3 regions of the Amycolatopsis sp. NPDC001319 genome follow, and region 2 is predicted to be linked to each of the others. Evidence: riboswitches for the same ligand, from Rfam matches in the RefSeq annotation. Region 2 holds a riboswitch; each other region holds the start of a gene.
The links. Region 2 has a riboswitch for cobalamin ahead of ACFY1H_RS03750 (hypothetical protein). Riboswitches for the same ligand answer to the same signal wherever they lie in the genome.
Positions count from the first base shown of each region.

Region 1: linked by a shared signal. The riboswitch ahead of metE (5-methyltetrahydropteroyltriglutamate--homocysteine S-methyltransferase) and the one ahead of ACFY1H_RS03750 (hypothetical protein) in region 2 are both predicted to bind cobalamin.
Region 3: linked by a shared signal. The riboswitch ahead of ACFY1H_RS32180 ((2Fe-2S)-binding protein) and the one ahead of ACFY1H_RS03750 (hypothetical protein) in region 2 are both predicted to bind cobalamin.

Region 1 is NZ_JBIAWY010000008.1:116,403-119,669, forward strand. Features, by position in the region: gene metE (5-methyltetrahydropteroyltriglutamate--homocysteine S-methyltransferase) at 1-1,992, opposite strand, end outside; cobalamin riboswitch at 2,092-2,302, opposite strand; gene ACFY1H_RS29360 (ribonucleotide-diphosphate reductase subunit beta) at 2,404-3,267, opposite strand, start outside.
Region 2 is NZ_JBIAWY010000001.1:782,652-785,918, forward strand. Features, by position in the region: gene ACFY1H_RS03740 (VanZ family protein) at 1-488, opposite strand, end outside; gene ACFY1H_RS03745 (Gfo/Idh/MocA family oxidoreductase) at 747-1,643, opposite strand; cobalamin riboswitch at 1,687-1,822, shown strand; gene ACFY1H_RS03750 (hypothetical protein) at 1,836-2,483, shown strand; gene ACFY1H_RS03755 (CbiQ family ECF transporter T component) at 2,473-3,267, shown strand, end outside.
Region 3 is NZ_JBIAWY010000009.1:241,290-244,556, reverse strand. Features, by position in the region: gene ACFY1H_RS32190 (cupin domain-containing protein) at 1-119, shown strand, start outside; gene ACFY1H_RS32185 (hypothetical protein) at 90-587, opposite strand; gene ACFY1H_RS32180 ((2Fe-2S)-binding protein) at 591-1,247, opposite strand; cobalamin riboswitch at 1,342-1,463, opposite strand; gene ACFY1H_RS32175 (APC family permease) at 1,490-3,267, opposite strand, start outside.

The DNA of each region.
Region 1 (3,267 bases), on a different contig from region 2:
GCGCGCGGCTTCGATGCTGGTCACGTCGGCGTCGAGGCCGTCGATCGCGGAGAGGACCTCCCCGAACTCCGAGTAGCACATGTGCGTGTGGATCTGGGTGCCTTCGGCGACCCCGGCCGTCGCGACGCGGAACGCGCGCACCGCCCAGCCGAAGTAGGCCGAGTGCCCGGCCGCGCGCAGCGGCAGCAGCTCCCGCAGCGCCGGCTCGTCGACCTGGATCACGCGCACGCCCGCGGCTTCGAGGTCGGCCACCTCGTCGCGGATCGCGAACGCGACCTGCAGCGCGGTGTCGGCGAGCGGCTGGTCGTCGCGCACGAACGACCACGCGAGGATCGTGACCGGGCCGGTGAGCATGCCCTTGATCGGCTTGGCCGTGCGGCTCTGCGCGTACCGCGCCCACGGCACGGTCATCGGCCGCGGTCGCGAGACGTCGCCGTGGAGGATCGGCGGGCGGACGCAGCGCGAGCCGTAGGACTGCACCCAGCCGTGCTCGGTCGAGGCGAACCCGGCGAGCTGCTCGGCGAAGTACTGCACCATGTCGTGGCGCTCGGGCTCGCCGTGCACGAGCACGTCGAGGCCCAGCTCCTCCTGCAGCCGCACCACGCGGTCGATCTCGGCGTGCATCTCGGCCACGTACGCGGCTTCCTCGAGCGTGCCCGCGCGGTACGCGGCGCGCGCCTTGCGGACGTCGGTGGTCTGCGGGAACGAGCCGATCGTGGTGGTCGGCAACGGCGGCAGGCCGAGGGATTCCTGTTGCAGGGCCGCCCGTTGCTCATACGGCGCACGCACGGCGTCCTCGGGCTTCAGTGCCGCCAGGCGCTCGCGCACGGCCGCGTCCACCGGGTTCGTCGCGCGGTCCGCGACGGCCGCGCGCGCCGCAGACAGGTCCACCTGATCGCCGCGCAGCGCCCGCCCGAGCAGTACGACCTCGGCGACCTTCTGGTCGGCGAACGCGAGCCAGCTCTTCAGCCGTGGGTCGAGGTTCTCGGCCTCGACGTCGTGGGGCACGTGCAGCAGCGAGCACGACGTCGACACGCTGACGTGCCGCGCGGTGCCGGCCAGCCGGGCGGCACGTTCGAGCGCACGGTCCGGGTCCGTGCGCCACACGTTGCGCCCGTCGACGACACCGGCGAGCACCTCCTTGTCGCGCAAGGCGCCTTCCGCCGCCACGGCGTCCACAAAGGACTCCTCGGTGACGAGGTCCACGGCCAGCGCGTCGATGGGGGAGCGGGCCAGCACGCCCAGCCCGCGACCGAGCCCGCCGAAGTACCCGGCGACGAGCAGCTTCGGCCGGTCTTCGGCCTTGGCCAGCACGTGGTACGCGCGGGTCAGCGCGTTGAGTTCCTTCGTGGTGCGGTCGCCGGCGAACGCCGGCTCGTCGAGCTGCACCCACTCGACGCCCTCGGCCTTCAGCGCGCACAGCAGCGCCGCGTACGCGGGCAGGAGCTCGTCGAGCAGCTCCAGCGGCTCGAACCCCGGCCGCGTCGCCTTGGCCAGCAACAGGAACGTGACCGGGCCGACGAACACCGGCCGCGTCTCGATGCCCAGCTCCCGGGCCTCGCGCACCTCGTCGAGCGGCTTCGTGCCCGACAACGCGAAGCGCGAGTCGGGACCCAGTTCGGGCACGAGGTAGTGGTAGTTGGTGTCGAACCACTTCGTCATCTCGAGCGCCGGCTCGTCCTGCACGCCGCGCGCGGCCGCGAAGTACGTATCGAGCGGCGAGAGGCCGAGGCGGGTGAAGCGCGCCGGCAGCGCGCCGAACAGCTCGGCGGTGTCGAGCACCTGGTCGTAGTGGGAAGACGTGTTCGAGGGGACCGATTCCAGGCCCGCTTCGCGCAGCCGCGACCAGGTCCGCCCGCGCAGTTCGCGGCCGGTGGCGAGCAGTTCCGCCTCGCCGGTGGTGCCCGCCCAGTAGCGTTCCAGGGCGCGCTTCAGTTCCCGGGCCGGCCCGATGCGCGGGTACCCCAGGATCGTGGTGCCGATGGTGGTCACAGGCTCTCTCCTCGCGAGCTCGTTCGAGGCGAGCCCGGGCACGCGAGAACCGCGTCTTCGGTCAGGCCTGCTCCCACGGGGCCCGGACTCACGCACGCCGTCGGCGCACGTACCACGGGCAGGTCTTCGGACTCGTGGGCGCCGAGCTCGCGCCTACTCACCGTCGCTTCCCGGGCTCGCGCCCAGTGCTTGACCACGAAATCGTGGTGACGGCTTTCGTTCCCACTCACCGCTGCGGGGCAGTCCCGGACTCACACCGGGTTCCCTGTTGCCTCGCCAGGGTGTGGCCGCACGAAAAAAGCCCGGCCACGCCCTGGCGAACCAGTGGCGTGGCCGAGCCTAGCGGGTCGCGGCACCGGGTGGCACGACGTCCGCTGTGATCCCGGAGACCGGGATCAGTCCTGCAGCCGATCAGTCCCAGTCCAGCGCGCCGCCGGACTGGTACTCGATCACGCGGGTCTCGAAGAAGTTCTTCTCCTTCTTCAGGTCCATCGCCTCCGACATCCACGGGAACGGGTTCTCCGTCTCCCCGAAGATCGGCGCGAGGCCGATCTGCTGGGCGCGCCGGTCGGTGATGAAGTGCATGTACTGCTCGCACAGCTGCGCCGAAAGGCCGAGCATGCCGCGCGGCATGGTGTCACGCGCGTAGCGGACCTCCAGCTCGCACGCGTCGGTCAGCATCTGCCGGATCTCCGCCTGGAACTCTTCCGTCCACAGGTGCGGGTTCTCGATCTTGATCTGGTTGATGCAGTCGATGCCGAAGTTCAGGTGGATCGACTCGTCGCGCAGGATGTACTGGTACTGCTCGGCGATGCCGACCATCTTGTTGCGGCGGCCGAGCGAGAGGATCTGCGCGAAGCCGGTGTAGAACCACATGCCCTCGAAGATCACGTAGAACGCCACGAGGTCGCGCAGGAACGCCTGGTCGGCCTCCGGCGTGCCGGTCTCGAAGTCCGGGTTCTCGAGGTTCTGCGTGTACTTCAGCGCCCACGCGTCCTTCTCGGAGATGGACGGCACCTCGCGGTACATGTTGAACAGCTCGCCCTCGACCAGGCCGAGGCTTTCGCAGATGTACTGGAAGGTGTGCGTGTGCACGGCCTCCTCGAACGCCTGGCGCAGCAGGTACTGGCGACACTCGGGGTTGGTGATCTGGCGGTACACCGCGAGCACGATGTTGTTGGCCACCAAGGACTCCGCCGTGGCGAAGAAGCCGAGGTTGCGCTTGAGCATCTGGCGCTCGTCCTCGGTCAGGCCGTCGGGCGACTTCCACAGCGC
Region 2 (3,267 bases):
GTGGCGCCGATGGTGTTGAGCAGCACGTCGTCGGTCGAGGTCACGCGGCCGCTCTGAATGAGGAACTGCGTGGCCTCCACCAGCACGGACGCGCTCAGGGCGGTGAGCGCGATCCGGCTGAGCGACCGCAGCCGGCGCAGGCGCAGCGGCACGAGCGCGCCCAGCGGGCTCAGGAGGAGCAGATTGCCGACGACCTGCCAGAGCGATCCGTCGTCGGACAGCGCGGCGGAGAGGTCGGCGCCGGGCACCAGGTCGAGGGTGCTCCCCGAAGCGGTGCCGACGGGCATGATGACCAGGCAGAGCACGAGCGCGCCGAGCGTCACCGCCGTCACGTCGACGGCCGCGGTCGCCGACGCGTGGCCGAGGCTGATGTCGCTGCTTCTTCGCCGCCTCCGCGCGGCGAGCAAGGGCCAGCAAAGCAGCGCGTATGGCAACGCGATGGCCGTGATCGGGATGATCCCCCAGAAAGCGCGCAGCAAGGCACCCATGCGCTTCCCTTCTCGAACCCCTATGAACTGCTTCTTCCCGCCCTCCCAAGATCAACCTTCGCATTGCCGGTTCGAGTCGGCATGCTCAGCGGGCCGCACTATTCGGTGATCTTTCCGGTGGCGCGAAACGGCTTCCCGTGGTTCGGTCGAGGCGCGGACCGTCCATAGTGGATGCTGTGGACAACCCTGTGGAAGGATTGCGCCGACTTGGCGGAAAGCCTTGGTTCACAACGGAAACCAAGGGTTTGAGCCTGTGTACTACCCGGCGAGCTCGCGCGCCTTCTCGATGAGCGCGGACAGGTGCAGGCCACGGTGGACGTCGCACGGGTGCGTGGTCGTGCCACTCGCGACCATGGCCGCGAAGTCGTCCAGCAGAGCCGTGTAGGCCTCCCCGGCGGTGCCTGGTTTGCGGCCGAGTGTCCGGTAGCCGTGCTCGCCGTAGACCGCGACCTCGACCACGGTCGGCTGAACCGGGAGCCGCAGCGACAGCGTCGCGGTGCTCGTCGCGCCGCCCTCGTGGGCGAACATCAGCTGCCACAGGTCGTCGGGGCCGCGGTGGGCCGCGAGCACGTCGGTGATGCGGCCGAGGGCGGCGTCGAGCAGGTCGAACGCGTGCGGGCCGATGTCGGCGAGCGCGCCGCCGGACGCGTCGAGCCGCCACGCCGACGTCGAGTACTGCCCGCCGAGCAGTGCGCCCGAAAGCCAGCGCGCGCCACCGCCGCGCCAGCCGCCCGAGGCAGCGAGGCCGTCGAGCCATTCGCGCGTCTGCTGGGAGAACCGCAGCGTGAGCATCACGAGCGACGCGACGCCGGCCTTGTCCACGGCGTCGGCCAGCCGCTGCGCGCTCGCCAGGTCGGCGGCGATGGGCTTCTCGAGGATCAGGTGCTTGCCGGCCTCGGCCGCGCGCGTCGCGATCTCCGCCTGCACGGCGGGCGGCACGGCGAAGGCTAGGGCGTCGACCAGGGAGAACAGCTCGTCGAGGTCGTCGGTGCCGACCGCGTCGTGGGCCTCGGCCAGCGGGCGGGCGCTGGTGACGCGGCGCGCCCACACGGCGGTGAGCTCGGTGCCGGGGTGTTCGGCCAGTCCCGGCGCGTGCACCGTGGTCGCCCAGGGACCGGTTCCGACGAGGCCGATGCGCAGCTGTCCGACGTCCACGCCCGGAAGTGTAGGTGTGTCCGGCGCCGCTTCCGGCGGGTACCTCCGGTGGGTTAACGTCGGTCAGCTGTACACCACGATCGGGGGAAGCCGGTGGGAATCCGGCGCTGACCCGCAACCGTGAGCGGCCGCCCGCGCGGCCGTGAGCCGGATCGCCCGCCGTGGTCCGACTCGATGCGAGGTTCATCAACGATGCGGTTGTTCCCTGCAGTCCGGCTCCTGGCCGTGGCCGCGCTCCTGGTCACCGCCGGCCTGTCCGGCGCGAGTCCCGCCACCGCGACCGTGCCCGGGAAGGGCACCGCGGGCTACTGTCCCGACGCCACCGGCGTGACGGTGGTGGTCGACTTCCAGGACCTCGGTGGCGACACCCTGATCCGCTGCGCGCCCGGGCCGCAGGCCGACGGGGTGGCGGCCATGCAGAACGCGGGCCTCGACATCGCGGGCGTCGGCAAGTACGGCCTGGCGCTGATCTGCAAGATCGAGGGCAAACCGGTCGACCAGTCGTGCTCGGGGATGCCGCCGGAGAGCGCGTCGTGGAGCTTCTGGACGGCGACCGACGGCGGCAAGTGGGCTTCGAGCCAGGTCGGGGTGCAGGGCTGGAAGCCGCCGGCGGGGAGCTTCGAGGGCTGGTCGTTCGCGCACAACAAGTCCTTCCAGGACTACCCGCCGCCGCGGGTGGCGCCGGTGCGGAAGGCCAACGCGGCGGTGCCCGCGGCCGCGTCGACGGAATCCGGCGGCAGCGGCTTCCCGTGGAGCCTGGTGATCGGGCTCGTCGTGATCGTGGTGCTGGTCGTCGCCGGAGTGGTCGTCGGGCTGCGGCGCAGGCGTGCTGCCCGGTAACGCGCGGGCTCTGCACCCGGGTGCGTGGTGGGTGTGGGCGCTCGCGCTCGCCGTCGCCGCGAGCCGCACCACCAACCCGTTGCTGCTCGCGCTGGTGATCGCCGTGGCCGGGTTCGTGGTGGTGAACCGCCGGGGCGACGCGCCGTGGGCGCTGGCTTTTCGCGTGTACGCGCTGGTCGCGGCCGTGATCGTGGTGTCGCGCGTGCTGTTCCGCATCCTCATCGGCGGCGAGGACGGCGGCCACGTGCTGTTCACGCTGCCGACGATCCCATTGCCCGCCGCGGCCGCCGGGATCGAGCTGCTGGGGCCCACTTCGGCCGAGGAGCTGCTCGGCGGCTTCTACGACGGCCTGCGGCTGGCCACGATCGTGCTCTGCGTGGGCGCCGCCAACGCGCTGGCCAACCCGAAACGCCTGCTCAAGGCCGTGCCCGGTGCGTTGGCCGAGGTGAGCACGGCGGTCACGGTGGCGCTTTCGGTGGCCCCGCAGCTGGTGGAGAGCGTGCAGCGGGTGCGGCGCGCGCGCCGGCTGCGCGCGGCGCGTGGACGGGGGCTGAGGTTCGTGAAGGGGGTTTTCGTGCCGGTGCTGGCGGACGCGCTGGACCGCTCGCTCCTGCTCGCGGCGGCCATGGACTCGCGCGGCTACGGCCGGCGCGGGTACCTCGCACCGCGCGTGCGGGTGCTGATCGCCGCTTGCGTGCTCGCCGGACTGGTCGGGGTCGCCGTCGGGGTGTACGGGGTGCTGGACGGGTCGTCGAGCTGGCTCGGCGTGCCGATGCTGGTGGCG
Region 3 (3,267 bases), on a different contig from region 2:
AGAACCCGGACCCGGAGAACGAAGCCGTCGTGGTGATCGCCCGCACGACACAGGAGGCCATCGTGGTCAACCTGGCCGAGCTCGACTGGTCACGGGTGCGGATCGGCGAACCACACTGACAACGCGAACGCGGTGGGTCCCGCCGCGCTGTTGACCACGAGTGCGATGGCGGCGAACAGCCGCTCGTTCTCGGCGCGCAGGTAGAGGTAATCGGCGGTGCTGACCAAGAAATCGCCGTGACGGGTGACCATGAGGTAGCCGTGAGGAGTGACCTCGGGTACACCGTAGGGCACTCGCGGCGCGGCGAGCACGGCGACGACGGCACCACCGGCGATCGCGGCCAGAGCTCCCCACCGCAGCAGGGCGGGGAGCTTCCGCCAGAGGTGGCGGGCCATCGTCGAGGCGGGCACCTCCGGACGGTTGAGCGCGAGTTTCGCGGCGGCGATCCCGACCACCACGAAGATCCCGGCAACGGCCGCGAACAACACCTGCTGCGGCAGGTGCGGCGCTCCGGGCGTCAGCGAATCGACGACACCGACGACAGAGGCGACCGCCGCGAGGCCGCACCACAGCGCGATCACCCGCACGGGTCAGCCCAGGACACAGTCGCCGCATTTCGGGCCGTCGTGGTTCGGCGCGGCGCGGTAGATGAGGCAGCAGCTGCGGCGGCGGAAGCGGCCGTCCTCGTGGGTGGCGGTGTCGGCGAGGACCGGCAGGACTTCCAGGCGGTCGCGGAAGCGGTGGATGTCGTCCGTCCACGCGGGACGCTCTCGGCGGAGCATCGTGACGGCGCCGTTGAGGGCGGAGGCGACGTTGCCGCGGCGGATGGTCGCCGAGAGCGAGAACCCGGCGAGAGCCTGGTCCAGCCGGCGCAACGGTCCACTCAGGACCCGGTGGGCGAAGAGCGCGACCACGTCGTCGTCCACAGCATCGGTTTCGGGCAGCGAAAGCGGAACCGCGCCGCCGGTCGTCGGCTGCCACCAAGCGGTGGAGAAGTCGGGGACGACGCCGGCGCCCACGGCGAGTGCGAGGGCGGGCGACAGGAGGCGCGCCGCGAGGCCCAGGTGGGTCACGGAAGCGGCGACCCGGAGCTCCACGTCGCCACCCCCGGCGGCGAGCACGGCGCGGACCTGCGTCACGCGCTCGCGCAGCACGGGTCCGTCGTCGAGGACTTCGGAGAGCGGACGCCACGGCGCGGCGGGCTCGTCGCCCGCGGCGTGCGTGTCGAAAGCGAAGAACGGGTTCACACCGCGACGGCGACCGACAGGCAGGTGGAGGCCGACGGGCAGGAGGTGTTCAGCCTGGCCATGTCCGGTTCTCCTTCGGGATGACGCGTCCCTTGCCGGTGGAACAGGTGACGGCCCCTCGACCTGACTCGCCCACCGGGTACACGATGGGCTCACAGTGGCGCGACCGTGCCGGACTCTCACCGGCTTCTCGAAGCCGTCACGCGGCCAGAACGGTACGGCGGCGTCGGCGGGACCGTCAATCACCTGGCACCGCGGCGGACTTCGGTTCGTCCCTCGTTGCCCGGTTCGGGCCGCTGCCCGAGACGGAAACGCATCCGGCAGACCACCGCGTCGGAGCGGCGGCGCAGGGCGCGGGCGAGCACGGCGCCGCGGCGGTTCTGCAGGATGCGCTGCCACGGGTGGTCCGGCTCGACTTCCGCGATGAGGACGAAGACGTGGCAGCCGGAGTGGCCGCGCAGGTGCTCGACGAGGGGCTCGCCCAGCCGCCGGCGTTCGTCGTACAGCTGCACGAGCGGCACGCCGGGGTGCCAGAGGTCCCAGGACGCCACGAACTCCCGCGCCGCGGCCTCCTCGCCCGGGTGGGTCACGTGGACGGCTTCGACGCGCTCGCCCAGCGAAAGGGCGGCGGCGAGCGCGTCGCGCGTCAGGCGGGACACCGTGTGCACGGGCACGACGACCAGTGACCGGTTCGGCCGCGGCGGGGGCGGGGTGCGCCCGAGCCCGAGCCGGTCGCCGATGCGACGGTAACTGCGGTGCACCCACTCCATGCCCGCGACGAGCAGCGGCAGCGCGACGACGATGAGCCAGCCGCCTTCGCCGAACTTCGTCGCGGTGACCACGATCGCGGCGATGCCGGTGAGCAGCGCGCCGAACCCGTTGAGGACGGCTTTGCCGCGCCAGCGTGGCGGGCGAATGCGCAACCAGTGCCGCACCATGCCGATCTGCGAGAGGGTGAAGCCGACGAAGACGCCGATCGCGAACAGCGGGACGAGGGTGTTCGTGTCGCCGTTCGCGACGACGAGCAGCAGCGCCGAGGTGATCGCCAGGAAGCCGACGCCGTAGCGGTAGACCTGGCGTTCGGCGCGCAGCGCGAAGACGTGGGGCAGGTTGTTGTGCTTCGCGAGCAGCTGGGCCAGCACCGGCAGCCCGCCGAACGACGTGTTGGCGGCCAACGCGAGCAACACCACGGTGGAGAACTGCACCAGGTAGAACCCGAACCCGTTGCCGAGCGACGCGGTGGTGACCTGCGAGAGCACGGTGACGCCGTCGACGGGGTGGATGGCGAACTTCCCGATCAGCACCGCGATCCCGATGAGCATGACGGCCAGCAGCACGCCGAGCGCGATCTCGGCCCGCTGGGCCCGGCGCACCCGCGGCCGGCGGAACGACGGCACGGCGTTGGCGATCGCCTCCACGCCGGTGAGCGCGGCGCAGCCGTTGGCGAACGCCTTGAGCAGCAACAGGATCCCGACGGTCTGCAGGCTGACCCCGGGCGCCGGCGCGGCGACGGCCGCGGCGGGCCCCGTGCGGACCAGGCCGACCACGACGACCGTGAGGATCGACCCGACGAACATCGCCGTGGGCACGATGAACGCTCGCGCGCTCTCCGCGATTCCGCGCAGGTTCACGCCCGTCACCAGCGCCAGCACCCCGAGGCACAGCCACAGCGTGTAGGGCAGCAGCGCGGGCACGGCGGACGTCAGGGCCGCCACGCCGGCGGCCACGGACACCGCGACGTTGAGCACGTAGTCGACGATCAGCGACGCGGCCGCGACCAGCGACGCGCGGCGGCCGAGGTGGACCCGGCTCACGCCGTACGCGCCGCCGCCGTCCGGGAACGCGGCGATCACCTGCCGGTACGACAGCGTCAGGACCCCGAGCAGCAGCGCGATCGCGAGCGTGACCGGCAGCGTGAACCCCAGCCCGCTCCCGCCCGCGACGGCCAGCACGATCACGATCGCTTCGGGGCCGTACGCCACCGACGCCATCGCGTCCAGGGACAGGGCGGCCAGCCCGC